2 regions of the Stenotrophomonas sp. STEN033 genome follow, and region 2 is predicted to be linked to the other one. Evidence: riboswitches for the same ligand, from Rfam matches in the RefSeq annotation. Region 2 holds a riboswitch; the other holds the start of a gene.
The links. A riboswitch is a leader RNA that binds a small molecule or an ion and turns the genes downstream of it on or off. The one in region 2 is predicted to bind thiamine pyrophosphate.
Positions count from the first base shown of each region.

Region 1: another riboswitch for thiamine pyrophosphate. It lies ahead of thiC (phosphomethylpyrimidine synthase ThiC); the one in region 2 lies ahead of AC1VXC_RS13900 (TonB-dependent receptor).

Region 1 covers NZ_JBXFWM010000008.1:71,048-79,218, reverse strand. Annotated here, with positions in the region: gene AC1VXC_RS04865 (DUF4136 domain-containing protein) at 1-347, opposite strand, end outside; gene thiC (phosphomethylpyrimidine synthase ThiC) at 453-2,327, opposite strand; TPP riboswitch at 2,443-2,544, opposite strand; gene AC1VXC_RS04855 (NHL repeat-containing protein) at 2,587-4,965, opposite strand; gene AC1VXC_RS04850 (YncE family protein) at 4,953-6,140, opposite strand; partial or broken gene AC1VXC_RS04845 (gamma-glutamyltransferase) at 6,308-7,132, opposite strand; gene AC1VXC_RS04840 (BCCT family transporter) at 7,534-8,171, shown strand, end outside.
Region 2 covers NZ_JBXFWM010000041.1:21,284-29,454, reverse strand. Annotated here, with positions in the region: gene uvrC (excinuclease ABC subunit UvrC) at 1-1,464, shown strand, start outside; gene pgsA (CDP-diacylglycerol--glycerol-3-phosphate 3-phosphatidyltransferase) at 1,472-2,086, shown strand; tRNA gene AC1VXC_RS13920 (tRNA-Gly) at 2,135-2,210, shown strand; tRNA gene AC1VXC_RS13915 (tRNA-Gly) at 2,271-2,346, shown strand; tRNA gene AC1VXC_RS13910 (tRNA-Gly) at 2,404-2,479, shown strand; gene pnuC (nicotinamide riboside transporter PnuC) at 2,613-3,209, opposite strand; gene AC1VXC_RS13900 (TonB-dependent receptor) at 3,206-5,380, opposite strand; TPP riboswitch at 5,450-5,545, opposite strand; gene AC1VXC_RS13895 (phosphotransferase enzyme family protein) at 5,589-6,725, opposite strand; tRNA gene AC1VXC_RS13890 (tRNA-Gly) at 7,068-7,143, shown strand; tRNA gene AC1VXC_RS13885 (tRNA-Cys) at 7,216-7,289, shown strand; gene AC1VXC_RS13880 (hypothetical protein) at 7,782-8,153, shown strand.

The DNA.
Region 1 (8,171 bases), on a different contig from region 2:
GCGCGATAGCTGTAGTAATAGTCGTAATCCACTTCCGGCATCGTGGTGACCTGGGTCTTGTCCTGCAGGTAGGCGTTGAGGTTCACCCACAGGTCCGGATTGGCTTCATCGAACCGATAACCGCGCGCCTCCATCTGCGTGCGCACCGCGGCGCGGATGCGGTTGCTGGTTATGGTGGTATAGCCGTGCTGCTCGAGCGCCAGCGGCGTGAAGAACGCGAAACTGCGGTAGCGCGAGAAATCCGCACTGGGATCGGCCTGGCTGGCGACGCGCGGTGTACTGGCGCAGGCGCCCAGCAGGAGCAGCGTGGACAGGACGAAAAACAGCGAAACAAAGCGAAGTTTCATGGCCTACCCCTGGTGTGGACGGCTGCACGCTAGCACGTCCGTCCTGCGTGTGGCGTCAAGCATGGGCCAGGGCACCCGCGCAGGTGCCCTGGCCCGCTGGCGGGGCTATTCGGCGCGGTAGACCTGGCCGCCTTCGGCCAGGAACTGCGCGGACTTCTCGGCCATGCCCGCCGCCAGCGCCTGCGCCTCATCAACCCCCTGCTCGGCCGCGTACTCGCGCACGTCCTGGGTGATCTTCATCGAACAGAAATGCGGGCCGCACATCGAGCAGAAGTGGGCCAGTTTGTGCGCGTCCTTGGGCAGGGTTTCGTCATGGAATTCCTTGGCCTTCTCCGGATCCAGGCCCAGGTGGAACTGGTCCTCCCAGCGGAACTCGAAGCGCGCCTTGCTCAGTGCGTTGTCGCGAACCTGTGCGCCGGGATGGCCCTTGGCAAGGTCAGCGGCATGGGCGGCGATCTTGTAGGCCATGATGCCGTCACGCACGTCCTGCCGGTTGGGCAGCCCAAGATGTTCCTTGGGCGTCACGTAGCAGAGCATCGCGGTGCCGTACCAGCCGATCATCGCTGCACCGATCGCACTGGTGATGTGGTCGTAACCCGGCGCGATGTCGGTGGTCAGCGGCCCGAGGGTATAGAACGGCGCTTCGCCGCATTCGTGCAGCTGCTTGTCCATGTTCTGCTTGATCAGATGCATCGGCACGTGGCCGGGGCCTTCGATGATGGTCTGCACATCGTGCTTCCAGGCGATACGGGTCAGTTCACCCAGCGCTTCCAGTTCACCGAACTGGGCGGCGTCATTGGCATCGGCGATACAACCCGGGCGCAGACCGTCGCCAAGGCTGAAGGACACGTCGTAGGCCTTCATGATGTCGCAGATGTCTTCGAAGTGCGTGTAGAGGAAGTTTTCCTTGTGGTGCGCCAGGCACCACTTGGCCATGATTGAACCACCGCGCGAGACGATGCCGGTCACGCGTTTGGCGGTAAGCGGCACGTGTCGCAGCAGCACCCCGGCGTGGATGGTGAAGTAGTCAACGCCCTGCTCGGCCTGTTCGATCAAGGTGTCGCGGAAGATCTCCCAGTTGAGCTCCTCGGCACGACCATCCACTTTCTCCAACGCCTGGTAGATCGGCACGGTACCGATAGGCACCGGCGAATTACGCACGATCCACTCGCGCGTCTCATGGATGTGCTTGCCGGTGGACAGGTCCATCACCGTGTCGCCGCCCCAGCGGATCGCCCACACCAGCTTCTCCACTTCCTCGGCGATACCCGAGGACACCGCGCTGTTGCCGATGTTGGCGTTGATCTTGGTGAGGAAATTGCGGCCGATGATCATCGGCTCACACTCGGGGTGGTTGATGTTGTTCGGCAACACCGCGCGGCCCCGCGCGATTTCATCACGCACGAATTCCGGGGTGATGATTTGCTGAATGTTGGCACCGAAACTCTGCCCCGGATGCTGCGCGAGCAGACCGGCATCACGCACCGCGTCCAGCCGCTGGTTCTCGCGGATGGCGACGTACTCCATCTCCGGGGTGACGATCCCGCGGCGCGCGTAATGCATCTGGGTGACGTTGGCGGTACCAATCGCGCGGCGCGGCAGCGTGCGGCCGGGGAAACGTACGGCATCGAGTTTGGCATCGTGTTGGCGACCGCGGCCAAACTCGGAACTGAGCCCGGCCAACTGCTCGGTATCACCGCGCTCCTCGATCCAGGCGTTGCGCACCGCTGCCAGCCCCGCTGCCAGATCGATGGTGGCCTGCGGATCCGTATACGGGCCCGAGGTGTCGTACACGGTAATCGGATGGTTCTCCTCGCCGCCAAACAGGGTTGGCGTGCGGGTCTGCGCGATCTCGCGCATCGGCACCTGCAGGTCCGGGCGCGAACCGGCGACGAAGATCTTGCGCGAGCCGGGTATCGGCCGGGTCACCGACTCGGAAAGTTGCTGGGCCTGTTGCTGCAGGCTGGGCTGTGCATTCATGGGCATTCGTCCTGTCTATCCACACGCGGGGTGCGAAGGCCACGCGAGGGATTCGCATGACGGAACGAAGCGAAGGCGCACGCTGCCAAGTCCAGGCCCATCACGGGCTCATCGACTGGCAGCACACAAAGCTTCCCTACGCCGGTATGAACCGGATCAGGTTCGAAGGGTATGTCTCAACCGCAGCCCCAAGGCTGCGGTACCCCCGCTTCGGGCGCTATTAGACCTGCAAAGCCCCGCAAATCCAACCCATCTGCTGTCAGCGCACAGGATCCTCGGGTATCCCACCCGCGCCGGGCACGGCGATGCTGAAGGGTGCCTGTGCCGGATTGCGCAAACGCATGACACCTTGTTCGTTGACGTTGATCATCAGGTCGCCTTCCGCCGAGAACGCCAGACCACCGGGCTTGTGCAGGCCGCCCGGTAGCGCACCCGCCCTGTTGCCGACCTGATCCAGCGCACCTGCTATCACGCCAGCCTTGCCATCCAGCCCGATCCGCAGCACCGTGTTGTTGCCCACGTCGCTCAGATAGACATTGCCCTGCGCGTCCACCTCGATGCGCTCGGGGCGACACCATACCCAGCTGCAACTCGCAGCCGATAGCGCCTCCCGCTCCGCGCTGCTTTTGGCTTGTGCGTAAGCGAGCTCATACGCTTTCTCCAGCGGCCGCTCCGCAACGTGGAACAGCATGCGGTGCAAACCACTTTCCGGGTCGATCCGCCAGACTGCATTCTCGTCCAATGCATACACATACCCATCAGGACCGACCGCGATGTCCTTGTAGATCACGGTTACGGCCGCGCGGTTGACCCGTTGCAGCTCGCCTGACGGAGCGATCACGTCCATCGGCCGGTGTTCATCGGAGGCCAATGTGGTGACCTGGCCCGAGCGCAGATCCAGGCGCCGCAGACGCACGTCACCGCTGCCAACGTAGGGGGTGTCATCCAGCACGTACAGCACGTTGCGCGCTTCATCCAGTGCGATGTACTTCGGCTCGTAGAAGCTGGCCCTGGCAAAGTCGCCATCGCCGCGAAACGATTCCGAATAGTTGCCGGTCAGTGTCTGGACCACCCCGTCAGGCCGTACTGCACGGATCCGCGCACTGCCACTATCGGCAACGTATACCGTTCCGTCGCGCGCCCTTGCCAGATCCGTGGGATAGGTGAAACGCGCTTCAAGCCGCGGGCCATCGCTGCGGCCCTTCTTGTCGTTCCCCGCCCACAGCGCTGCGTTCCCATCGCGATCGACCTGGAACAAGGCGTTATCCAGTCTGGCGACATAGAGCGTGCCGCCATCGGGCAGCATGACAATGCTGTCGTCAAGCGAGGCCGGCAGTTTGGCCGACCTGCGTTTGTCGATGTCGTCACCTTGCCACCATGCCGAAGGCGGCGCATGCCCGGCAACCAGTGCCAGCCGGCCGTCCGCTCCCAGCGTAAACAGCGCGCTGCCACCGTCAATCGCCAGCACGATGCGCCCCTTGCCATCGACGGCCACCGCGTCGATCCGGCTGTCACCATAGCCGCGATCATCCGCTGCCGCTGGCAACGCCAACAGCGTCGTGAACTCCGCTGAGCGCGGCTCGAAGCGCAGCAACCGGTGGCGATCAATCAGCAAGGGCCGCCCTTGCGGATCAATCGTCAAACCACTGAAATCCACCGGTGCCGCGTCCCTGGGCCGCGAAGGCATCGGCGGCAGGCTGCCGCGTCCGGAAAACGGTACCTGCCCGATCAGCGCGGCTACCGGGCCACTGGCCGGCGGCTGGACGAGGTAGTCGGCCGGCGGCGTCCACTCGGGTACGTCCAGGCTGCCCATCACCTCGGCACGGTCGTCATGCAGGCGGAACAGCAGCTTGCCGTTGATGCCCCACAATTTTCCGTCGGCTGCCGCGGCGATCTTGCGCAGCATGATCATCTGCCCGGGTTCCCACAGACGTGCCTTGCCTTGCGTATCGATCACCAGGGTGCGCTCGCGATAGCTGCCGCTGTCGGCGACCCAGATCCGCCCCTTGGCGTCGACTGCAATGCCCGAGGGATCAGGTAGCAGTGGCGCTTCCGGCGCAACGGGAGCAGCAGTCTGGCGGCTTTCGGCAGGAAGTGACGGCGGCGATGGCGGCGCCGGGGCGACCACAATGTCCACGGATCCGCCAGCACCCAAGGCAGGGGCCTCCGCCATCGGCTCGCCCTTGCGAAGCTGCAGCGCGGTGATCCGGCCCTTGGCATCCACCGCGCGCAATCCCTTGACGCGCTGCTCGACCACCAACAGGCGACCGTCGGCCAGGCGGGCCAGTTCAGACGGGCGCGTCAGCTGCTGTGCGTCGCCGCCGGCCGCCATCGGATTTGCCGTGCCGGGCTTCCCGATGATCGTGGTGACAATCCCATCCTGGCCGATCCTGCGCAACGCATTGCCGTCGGCATCGGCTACCAGCAGTGCGCCATCCTTGTCGCGGTAAGGCGTCAGCGTTCCCATGAAGCGAGCGTCCAGCGCAGGACCGTCAGAATTTCCATAGGAGCCTGCCTGACCCATTTCCCATTGCAGGACCGAGTGTTCACTGGCCCCCACTGCTGCGGCCAGCATCAGCGGCACGACCAGCACCCATCGCGTCGACCTGGCCGACATCGCGCTCTTCAACGCATCCATTGCATCGTCTCCGTGTTCGGCTGGCAGAACAGTTCACTCAACTGCGAACGTAGCGGTTCAAGGTCCATCGGTGCATGCACATCCAGCAGCGATACGGATGCCGTATCTCCCGCATTGAGCACCGCAAGCAACCGCGAGTCGGGCGAGAACGCGACCTTCATCGGCCAGGCATCGGTTTGGAAGACGTGCGTCAGCAGGCCGCTGTCGCGCGCCACCACCATGGCCAACGCATTCTTGGGAAAGGTCAGCGCCAGTAGACGGCCATCGTCACTCAAGGCCATGTTCCAGGTAGTGACCTCATTGCAGAAGCGATAAGCGCGCAGCGGCGACAGCGTAGCGGCCGCGTAGTCGACGACGCCGTCTTCGTATAGCGCGACGAGATTGCCATTGTTCCGATCGACCGCCAGATCGTAAGGCGACGCCCCGCTTTCGATCAGCGCACTGCGCGAACGCTTCGCGGTATCAAACACCTCGATGCCGTCGCCGAAGATGCTGTTTACGTAGAGGTGACGCCCATCGACAGCCATCGTCAGCGCAAGCTGCCGTCCGAACGACAGGTTGCGCGCATCGCCGCCATCCAAGGGAAGCGCATCAGCAACCACCTCGCCGGTAGCGGCATCCACCACCGACAGGGAATTGGCAACGCCGTTGAACACCCACGCCTGCGCACCATCGGGAGTCAATAGCAGCGGCTGCGGAAAGCGCTGCAAGGGGGTGCTCCAAAGCGCCTGCCCGCTGCGCAGATCGAAAGCAGTCAGTGCATTGATGTTCCAGGAACTGACATAAGCGCGCTGACGCTGTGCATCGACGGCAATACCCGCCGCACCGCTGCCACGGCAGAAGTTGTGTGAGCAGCCGTCACCTTCCGGAGCTTTCCACCCGCCATCACCGAACCTGCGCAGAACGCTTCTGCGTGCAACATCGACTACGACAACCGTGTTGTCTTCGTTCTCGGTGACATAAAGTTGCTGCCCATCGGCGGAGAACACCATATCGGCCGGGCCCGCTCCAACCGCAACCCGTGCGCCCGTCGCGAACTCGGGTGATGCTTCACCCGCGCCAGCCGCGAGGCTGGCAATCAGACATGCCGAAAACACCATGATCCGTGGCATTGAAACAACGTGGGACATCGCGCGACTCCGAAAGGGAATGGTGCAAGTCCGGCCGATACGCATCGTTGCTGCTTATCGTCTACCGTCCATGGCTGCGCCATTCTAGCCCCAACCTGCCGCTTGGCGGGGTCAACCGTCCAGACCCGCGGCCACGCAACGGGAACATCCGCCGTGGGCATCACGATCCCGAGCGCGACCATGCGCTGCGAACCACCCTGTACGGGCCGAACTCAATAGCCTGCCGCCTGGCCATCCTTGCGGCTCTCCGATGCACCGTGGTAAACGCCGCTTTCCGGGTCGCGCATGATCGCCTGGTAACCACCATAAGGGCCATCGGCGAACGTCACCCGGTGCCCCTTGCGCATCAGGCCACGCACGGTTTCCCAGCTGAAGCCGGTCTCCAGGTTGACCTCGCCACCATCGCGCATCACGGTGGCCTGCCCGGTTGGCTCGGCAGAGCCTTCATGCTGGATGCGCGGCGCGTCGCCGGCCTCCTGCAGGTTCATGCCGCAGTCGACCAGGTTCATCACGTTCTGCGCATGCTGCATCGCACCGCCCATCACGCCAAAACTGGCGAACGGCTTGCCGTCCTTGGTGATGAAGGCCGGGATGATGGTCTGGAACGGGCGCTTTCCCGGCGCATAGCCATTGGGATGGTTCTTCTGCAGGACAAACATCTCGCCGCGATCCTGCAGGATGAAACCCAGCCCCGTCGGCGCCATGCCGCTACCCATGCCGCGACAGTTGGACTGGATCAGCGACACCATCATGCCGTCGGCCCCGGCCACAGTCAGGTAGATCGTGTCACCTTCCTCCAGCTGTTTCGGCGTATCCGGCTGCACTTCCTTCATGGCCTTGTCCAGCGAATTCAGCGCACGACACTGCGCGGCCTGCTCTTTGGAGAACAAGCGCGGTACCGGTGCCGGCGAAAATGCCGGGGCCGCGTAGAAACGGGCACCATCGGCGAATGCCAATTTCTTGGCTTCGACGAACAGATGAGTATGTTCTGCCGAGCCAAACGGAATCGTCGAAGAATCGTAGCCCTCCAGCACATTGCCCTGGCCCTATGCGGGCACATCGACTGGCGGCACACGAAGCTTATCTACGCCTGTATGCGCCGGATCAGGTTCGAAGGGTATGTCTCAACCGCGACCCAGTGGCCACTGCCCCCCCGGCTTCGGGCGTCATTGGACCTGCAATCAATGAGAACGCCAAGCCAACACCGGTCAACGGGCTGCAGCTACTGCTGGGTGGCAGCGCCATGCGCACCGTCACGACCCACTAACGCAATCGTGACACGCCATTCAGTAACATCCCGCACAGGCTCGTTCCGAATGACTGCCTTGCGGCGCTTGCCGCCCCTCCTTTCCCGGCCGGGTGCAATGGTGCCAGCCGGTTGTCCTGCAAGCTCAGGCCCACTCCCCTCAATCACTCTTTTGATCGGAGAAGCTCCTTCATGGTGTTTCGTGTCTCCATTGCATTGGTCGCGCTACTGGTGCTGATTGCCGGCCTCGCGCCCGGCCCCTTCAACGACGTGGTGCAGGCCGCGCTGGCCCAGGTTGTGCGTGGCGCTGGCTGGATGTACCTGCTGATCGTGTTCCTGACACTCTCCTTCCTGCTGTACCTGGCATTCGGCCGCTTCGGCAGCCTGCGCATCGGTGGTGAAGATGCCGAGCCTGACTTCTCCCGTGCCAGCTGGCTGTCGATGCTGTTCGCCGCCGGCATGGGTATCGGCCTGGTGTTCTGGGGCGCGGCCGAGCCGATATCACATTTCGTCACTCCTCCCGAAGGCCTGCCGCCGCAGAGCATGGATGCCGCCCGTGCCGCGATGCGTTACTCGTTTTTCCATTGGGGCCTGCACCCGTGGGCGATCTATGCGCTGATCGGACTGGCAATGGCCTGGTTCCAATACAACCGCAATGGTCGCGGGCTGATCAGCGACATGCTGCAGCCGGTCATCGGCCGCCATCATCGCGGCTGGATCGGCAAGATGGTGAACATCGCCGCCGTGGTCGCCACCGCAATCGGTGTCGCCACCACGCTGGGATTCGGCACGATACAGATCGCTGCCGGCCTGCAACGTGTGTTCGGTGT
Region 2 (8,171 bases):
CCCGGGCGCTATTACGGGCCGTATCCGGGCGTCGGCGCGGTGCGTGAAACGCTGAACCTGATGCACAAGCTGTTCAAGTTGCGCAGCTGCGAAGACAGCGTGTTCCGCAACCGCTCGCGGCCCTGCCTGCAGTACCAGATTGGTCGTTGCAGCGCTCCCTGCGTGGAACTGGTGCCACAGGCCGAGTACGACGAATCGGTGCGGCGTGCGGCGATGTTCCTGGAGGGCAAGAGTGACCAGCTCGCCGACGAATTGATGCAGGCCATGCAGCAGGCCAGCGATACGCTGGAGTTCGAGCGTGCCGCGCGGCTGCGTGATCTGGTCGCTTCGTTGCGCAGCATGCAGAACCGCCAGTATGTCGATGGCCGCGCCGCCGATCTGGACGTGCTGGCCTGCGCAACCCAGGGCGCCAGTGCCTGCGTGATGCTGCTGGCCTTCCGTGATGGCCGCAATCTCGGCACGCGCGCGTTCTTCCCGCGCACCAACGGCGAGGACAGTGCCGAAGAGGTGCTGGCCGCGTTTGTCTCGCAGTACTACGTCGAACATGAGCCGCCGGCTGAAGTGCTGCTGGATCGGCAGATTCCAGATGCGGAGATGATCGAGGCCGCGCTCAGTGCGTCGGCCGAGCGCAAGGTTGCCTTGAAGTGGAACGTGCGCGGCGAGCGCGCGGGCTACGTCGAGCTGGCCAGTCGCAACGCGCAGATCACCCTGGTCGCCGAGATGGACAGCGCGGGCGCGCAGCAGGCGCGCAGCGAAGCCGTGCGCGAGATGCTGGGGCTGGCCGAGCCGGTCAAGCGCGTGGAGTGCTTTGATATCAGTCACACCATGGGCGAGGCCACCGTTGCCTCCTGCGTGGTCTTCGATGCTGCGGGCCCGGTACGTGCGCAGTACCGGCGCTACAACATCAGCGGCATCGAGCCGGGCGACGATTACGCCGCCATGCGCCAGGCCATCGATCGGCGTTTCCGTCGCGCGGTGGAGGAGGGTGGCGTACTGCCTGACGTGTTGCTGATCGACGGCGGTGCTGGACAGTTGGCGCAGGCACAGGCAGCGCTGGCCGATCTGGGTGTGGAAGGGGTGATGCTGGTGGGTGTGGCCAAGGGAGTTGAACGCCGCGCTGGTCACGAAGCGCTGGTATTGCCCGATGGCCGCGAGCTGCGCCCGGGCGCGGCGTCACCGGCCCTGCAGTTCATCCAGCAGGTGCGCGACGAGGCCCATCGCTTTGCCATCACCGGCCATCGTGGGCGTCGCCAGAAGGCGCGCATGACCAGCAAACTCGAGGATATTCCAGGTATCGGTCCGCGTCGGCGTGCGAGCCTGCTCAAGCATTTCGGCGGCATTGCCGGCCTGAAAGCGGCGGGCGAGGCCGAAATTGCCCGCGTTGAAGGCATCAATGCCGCCCTGGCTGCGCGTATCTACGCTAACCTTCATGGTCTGTCGGTACCCGATCCGGCAGCGGAGTAACGTTGTAATGAAATTGACCATCCCCACCTGGCTGACCCTGCTGCGGATCCTGATGATCCCGGTACTGGTACTGGTGTTCTATCTGCCCTATGCCTGGACCAACTTCGCCTCGGCGGCGATTTTCGGCCTGGCGGCGATCACCGATTGGCTGGATGGTTGGGTGGCGCGGCGTTACCAGCAGCATTCGGCATTTGGTGCCTTCCTTGACCCGGTGGCGGACAAGTTGATGGTGGCGGTGGCCTTGTTCCTGATCGTGCAGGGGCACCCGACGCCGTGGATGGCGTTCTGGGCGGCGGTGATCGTCGGTCGGGAGATCGCGGTATCTGCCCTGCGCGAATGGATGGCTGAAATCGGCCAGCGCGCCAAGGTGCGGGTAGCGATGATCGGCAAGGTCAAGACCACCGCGCAGATGGTGGCGCTGCTCTGCCTGCTGTATTCGGTGTCACCCAATACCTCTTACAAAACCATCTGGATGGGCGAGCCGGTTTTCCATATCGGTGACTGGATGCTGGCCATCGCCGCTTTGCTGACTCTGGTGTCTGCATTGCAATACCTGCGTGCGGCCTGGCCGAGCCTGCGTGAAGACGAAAAGGCCGCCCGAAATGGTGCAGTCAAAAAGTAAACGGGCTGTTGACACTGCGCCCAATGCATGTAGAATTTCGCCTCCCAAGCGGGAATAGCTCAGTTGGTAGAGCGCAACCTTGCCAAGGTTGAGGTCGCGAGTTCGAGTCTCGTTTCCCGCTCCAGTTTCAAACATCGCACTGTGCGAATGCATGGTTTGATGCGTAAATTGATGTAGCAAGCCTGCGGGAATAGCTCAGTTGGTAGAGCGCAACCTTGCCAAGGTTGAGGTCGCGAGTTCGAGTCTCGTTTCCCGCTCCAGTCTTGCAATACATCTCGAATGTTGGCGCTCTGTTTCGCAGATGCTGCATTCAATCCGCGGGAATAGCTCAGTTGGTAGAGCGCAACCTTGCCAAGGTTGAGGTCGCGAGTTCGAGTCTCGTTTCCCGCTCCAGATAGTGACCAGCAGATTCCATGTGATATCTGCAGGTAAAGAAAAGCCCCTGACGGGGCTTTTTTGTTGTCCGCGATTTACCTCCAGCCAACTGCTGCCGACATCGGCAGCAGTTGACGATGCGTGACGCTGCTCAGCGCGCGCCGTGCGCTGCAGGTTCCGCAGTGGGGGTGTGGGCCGCTGCACTCCATGCACGCAGCCCGATCACGGCAAGACCGAGGAAGAACACGTACAGCGCCGCGGTCACATGCAGTGACTTGAACAGATACGCGCCCACGTACACCACGTCGACCACGATCCACAGCCACCAGGTGGCGGTGTGGCGGCGTGCTTGCCACCACTGTGCGACCAGGCTCAAGCCGGTGAGTATCGCGTCCAGCCACGGCAGTGAGGCATCGGTGAGGCTGTGCATGCCGGCACCAAGCGCGATGCCGCCAAGCAAACCGATGCCCAGGTCACGCAGCATCTTGCTGCGTGACAGGGGCACGATGCGCACGCTGCCTTCGTCGGCGTTGTGACGCCGCCAGTTGATCCAGCCGTAGACCAGGAAGACGGCAAAGGCGAGCTGCAGCAGAGTGTCCGAATACAGCTTGGCTTCGGCGAATACCAGTGCATACAGCGCCACCGACAACAGGCCGACCGGCCAGGCGACCATCCGCCGTTGCGCCATCAGCCAGACGCCGAGGATGCTGCATAGCGCGGCCGACCATTCGAGCGCGGCGCTGCTCACAGCGCGACGCTCACCGATACGCGTGCCTGTCGCGGTGCGCCCGGGAACAGGTAGTAGTCCCCCAGGCTGCTGCCGGTGTCGCGCCAGTAGAAGCGGTTGAACAGATTGTCCACCGACAGGTTCCAGCTCACTGCGTGGCCTTGCAGCTGGTGCTTGAAGCGCAGGCCAGCGTCGAACAGGTTGTAGCTCGGTGCGCGTACCGCGCCATCAGCGCGCGCGGTATTCGCCGATGCGTAGCGCCAGCCGCCGGTCAGGTCCAGCCCTTCAACGAAGGGCAGTGCATAGCTCAGGTGCACGCTGGTCCGCAGCTTGGGGACGTTGACCAGTTGGTGGCCTTCGTAGTCCGGCGTGCCGGTGTCGCGCGCACGTGCCTGCAATAGGCTGGCGCTGGCGACAACCTGCAATGCATCGGTGAGCTGGCCGTTGGCCGTCAGTTCCAGGCCGATGTGGGCCTGCTTGCCTTGCTCGACGAAGGTGTAGCCGACATCGCTGTCGTCGGGCTTTGCGTACTGGTAGGGCTGGGTGGTGCGGAACAGTGCTGCGCCCAGCGTCAGCTGCTCGGTGCTGGAATACTTCACGCCGATTTCGAGTTGTCGCGACTGCACTGCCGGCAGGAAGGTATCGGCGTTGGCGGTCCAGAACGGTGCTTCCTGGCCCAGCGAGATGCCTTCGACATAGCTGGCATAGGCATTGATGCTGTCGCTGGCCTTCCACATCACCGCGGTCTGCGGTAGAAAGCGCGACAGGCGGCTGCGACGTTGCGGGTTGCCGCGCTTGTCGTAGGCGCGTTCGTCCAGGCGCACGAAGCGGCCGCCGGCCAGCCATTGCCAGTCTTCATTGAGCTGGATGCGATCCAGTGCGAAGACGGCGGTCTGGCGGCTGTCGAGGCGGCGTGCGGAGGCGCCGGGCATCAGTGGCGAAGGCTCGAATACGGGCAACTGTTGGTCGTGGATGTTGACCGTGCCGACGTACTCGTTGACGTTGCGGCGCTTGTCCACGGTGCGGCGGAACTGGTCGGCACCCACGGTCAGCTGATGGCTGATGCTGCCGGTGTCGAAGCTGCCGCGCAGCTCGGCGCGCAGCTCCTGGTTGCGACGGGTATCGTCCGGGCTGCGGTAGTCGTAGATGTCGTAATCGCCATTGGGGGCGAAGTAATTGCCCGGCACGCTGCCATCGGCACATTCTGCGGCGTAATAGCAGCCATAGGCGAAGGCGACGTTGTCATCGATCACCGTGCGGCTGTGGCTGACGGCAACGCGGGATTGCCAATCGGCGCTGAAGTCGTAGGTGTGCAGCGCAGTGATATTGGTGCTGGCAATGCCTACCGGCTGCTGCCACGGCTGGTAACCGAGCAGGTGCTCGCGGTCCACGCCGGTCGGCAGTTTGCTCGCGCCCAGCAACTGGTAGCCGGAGGCTGAGCGCTGCGCGCTGGTCTGGTAGTTGGCATCCACTTCAAGCTTGCCGCGCTCGCCGATCAGCCAGTCGGTCGCCAGCGAATAGAAATTGCGGCGGCCATCGGCATGTTCGATATAGGACGCGCTGTCGTCCCAGGCGGCGTTGAAGCGCAGGCCGATGCGCGGGGTCAGCCAATGGCCGACGTCGATGGCGGCGTAGCGTGAGCCTTCGTTGTCGGTGCCCAGGGTGACGGTGCGTACTTCGGCCGGCCGCTTGCCGACGTAGTTGATGATGCCGCCCGGCGCCATCACCCCGGCCGCCAGGCCAGCTTCGCCCTTGAGCACTTCCACCGACTGCAGGTTCTCCAGCGCCAGCCGCTGTTCGCCGGCAATCGACATGCCGTTGAAACGATAGCCGGTGGCGGTATCCAGTGCGAAGCCGCGGATGGCGACGTTCTGGTAATAGCCGACCGGTGCATAGGCATCGCCCAGCGAAGCGTCATTGCTGGCCAGTTCGGACAGCGAGCGCACCTGCTGATGATCGAGGAAGTCGCGGTCCAGCACGTTCATTGATGCCGGGGTGCTTTTCCAGTCGCCGCTGCCAAAGCTGTTGACGCGGGCGTTGTCCGCTTCCGGCTGACGGGCCTGCACGCGTACGGCGGCCAGTTCGGTCGGCGAGTGTTCGACAGCCGCATCGAGGCCGGTGTCGCTGGCGTACAGCGGCAGGGTGGTGCTCAGGGCGAGGGACAACAGCGTGGGGCGCAGGCAGCGGTTCATTCGATTCGTCTTCAGGGAACAAGGGAGACGAAGCGAAGGCGCGCATGCGCAGCGCCAATGACGGCGCTACGGCTGCTGCTCAAAGCTCCCTACGCCGGTGCAAACCGGATCAGGTTCCAAGGGACTCTCTCAGCCTGGCAAATCCAGGCACCCCCGCTTCAGGCCGCCATTTCACTACAAATGCGAATGATTTGCGAGTCGGGCCGCTTCAGGCGGCGGCGTGCAGGGCCTGCAGCAAGGCTCGGCCGTGGTGACTGGCGAACCATTCGGGGTGGCCGAGCATGAATGGCTGCCAGGCGACATCGGCATTGGCGGTGGAACCGGTGATGCCTTCGAAATACTCCACTTCGGACAGTGCAAAGTCGAAATGCACCATTGGCAGCAGATCGGCAAGCAGGTGGACCCGCTCGGCCGACAATGGCAGTACTTCGCGGTAGCCGTCGAGCAGGGCCAGTGCGATATCGGTACGTACCGCTTCGGCGCCGCGCTCCAGTTCCAGCCAGGCCACCGCATTGCGTTCGATGGCGGTGGCCAGGTCGAACAGGGCGCTGGTGGGGGAGGCCAGGCCGAAATCGAGCACGGCGCTGACCTGCATCGCGTTGTCGTCATGGCCCCACAGCAGGTTGGAGACATGCCAGTCGTTGTGCGCCCACAGCGGCGGTTCGGCCTGCAGGCGCGCGGATAGTCCGGTATGCCAGGGCAGGACGCTGCGCTGCAGTTGCTGCTCCCACGGGATGCGGGCCAGGTAGCGCGCCAAGCCGGGGCGATTGTCCAGGTCGGCCTTGAGTGCAGAGATCGGGTCTTCGGCCCTGATCAGCTCATCGCGGGCGACCAAAAGGTGGGTGCTGCGCTGGGGCGCGTGATAACCGGCCGAAGCGCGATGCAGGGTGGCCAGCATGCGGCCGGCGGCGCGTGCGCGTTCGCGCTCGGTCAGCAACGTCCACGACGGGGCGTCGCGGTACAGGTCCTGGCCAGTGGCGACGGCGTGCAGTTCGTAGGTCCAGTCGCCATGTTCGATGGCGGTTGCGCCGTGCTGGTTGCGCAGGAGTTCGGCAACCGGAACCCCTGCATTGGCGAGGTGGGTGATGAACCGGTGCTCCTCCTGCAGACAGGCGGCTGTACGGACCAAGCGATGATGCCGTTTGATGAAGACCTTGCCGTACGGGCCGGAGGCAATCGCGGCGGCCGACATCGGTCGCGGACTATGCCAAAGCAGGGCGCTGCCGGCATCCAGCTGCGGGTAATGATCACATAGCCAAGCCAGTTCAGCCGCATCGATGACGGGCCAGTCAGCGGCCACTTCATCATTGTTGAGGCCTTGCACGCGGTGTGATTGCTGGGTCATCGGAACAGGCTGGAGCAGGTGATGCGGCGGAGGCGCGATGGTACGCCAGCCCCGCCCAAGCTGCAGGCAGCACGCACATGTAGTGCCGAGCGATGCTCGGCAAGAGCTTTACCAGCGTAAAGCTCCCCTCACCCCAACCCCTCTCCCGCAAGCGGGAGAGGGGCTAAAACCGTAGTGCCGAGCCGTGCTCGGCAGGGGCTTTCCCGGTGATGCCCCAGCCGAGCGTGGCTCGGCTCTACAGGGATTGCAGAGCCGACGAAGACAGTCATCCAGCCTATGTGAAAGGAATTGTTAAAAAGCGCTGGCGCAGCCCTGCCGAAGTCTGTATGATTCGCCCACACCGCGGGAATAGCTCAGTTGGTAGAGCGCAACCTTGCCAAGGTTGAGGTCGCGAGTTCGAGTCTCGTTTCCCGCTCCAAATTGGAAAGGGCCCCCTCAGTGGGGTCTTTTCATGTCGAGGTGATGTTGTGCTTCGACGACGCAGTTGTTTGGCCTGGTAGCAGAGTGGTTATGCAGCGGATTGCAAATCCGCGTACGCCGGTTCGATTCCGACCCAGGCCTCCAAGTAGTAAGCACTAAAGCCCTGAGAAATCAGGGCTTTTTTGTTTTCTGCCGCTTGCGCCGAAATCCCGGGATGACCTGTTCAAGCGTGTGCGCTTATCCGCCACTCGCGTTCACGTGGCAAACCCGTGGGGGCATGCGTGCACTGCGTGTACTTGGGTTTGAGCGGCGACATCGTTTGTGCGGTTTGCTTGCCCAGCGCTATGCCTGCAAGCGGGAGGTGAGCGTGTGCGGCGTGGTTTGTTGGGCGCAGGCACTTCGGTCTATGGCACCTACCTTTGTCGACCCTCCGTAACTCAATGGCAAGCCAACTGAGAGTTTTCCGGTTCGTGGTATCCGCAGAACTCGGTAGGCATCCGTCCGCCAAGGTTGTCGGAGGGCTCTCGGCTTTGCATGGGCGCGCCTATCCAAGCGGTCGTACGATGTCCGCTTGAGGTTGCCGGGGCATATGATTGTTTCCAGGATCTCAGTGAAGGCAGTTCAGTAGAGAACGCCATGAAAGTGATTTTTGCTGTGTTGATCTTCAGCTGTTGCTCGCAATCAGTTCTCGCCCAAGAAATGGGTCTGTTGCCTCGTGCAGAGGATATCGCGACGGTGATTTCGTCTGAGCTCTCCAGGCAGGCAGAGCGGTCCCTGCCTGTCTTGTCTGCGCGCATCGATGTGGTTGACGCAAAGGCGCTGAAGCACGACTGTTCGCTGGTCTCGCCGGGATTGGTCGACTGCATGGCGTCAGGGAGTTTTGATGGCTTCCTGTATCTGGATGGAAGTGCCACTTCTGTCGCGCCGAGAGCTTTTGACGTGCGGCAAAAGCTTCGTCTCAGCATGATTGAGGGGGCCGGGGCTCTGGTGGATGGCGAGGAGGTTTAGCGCGCGACCGCTCCTTGC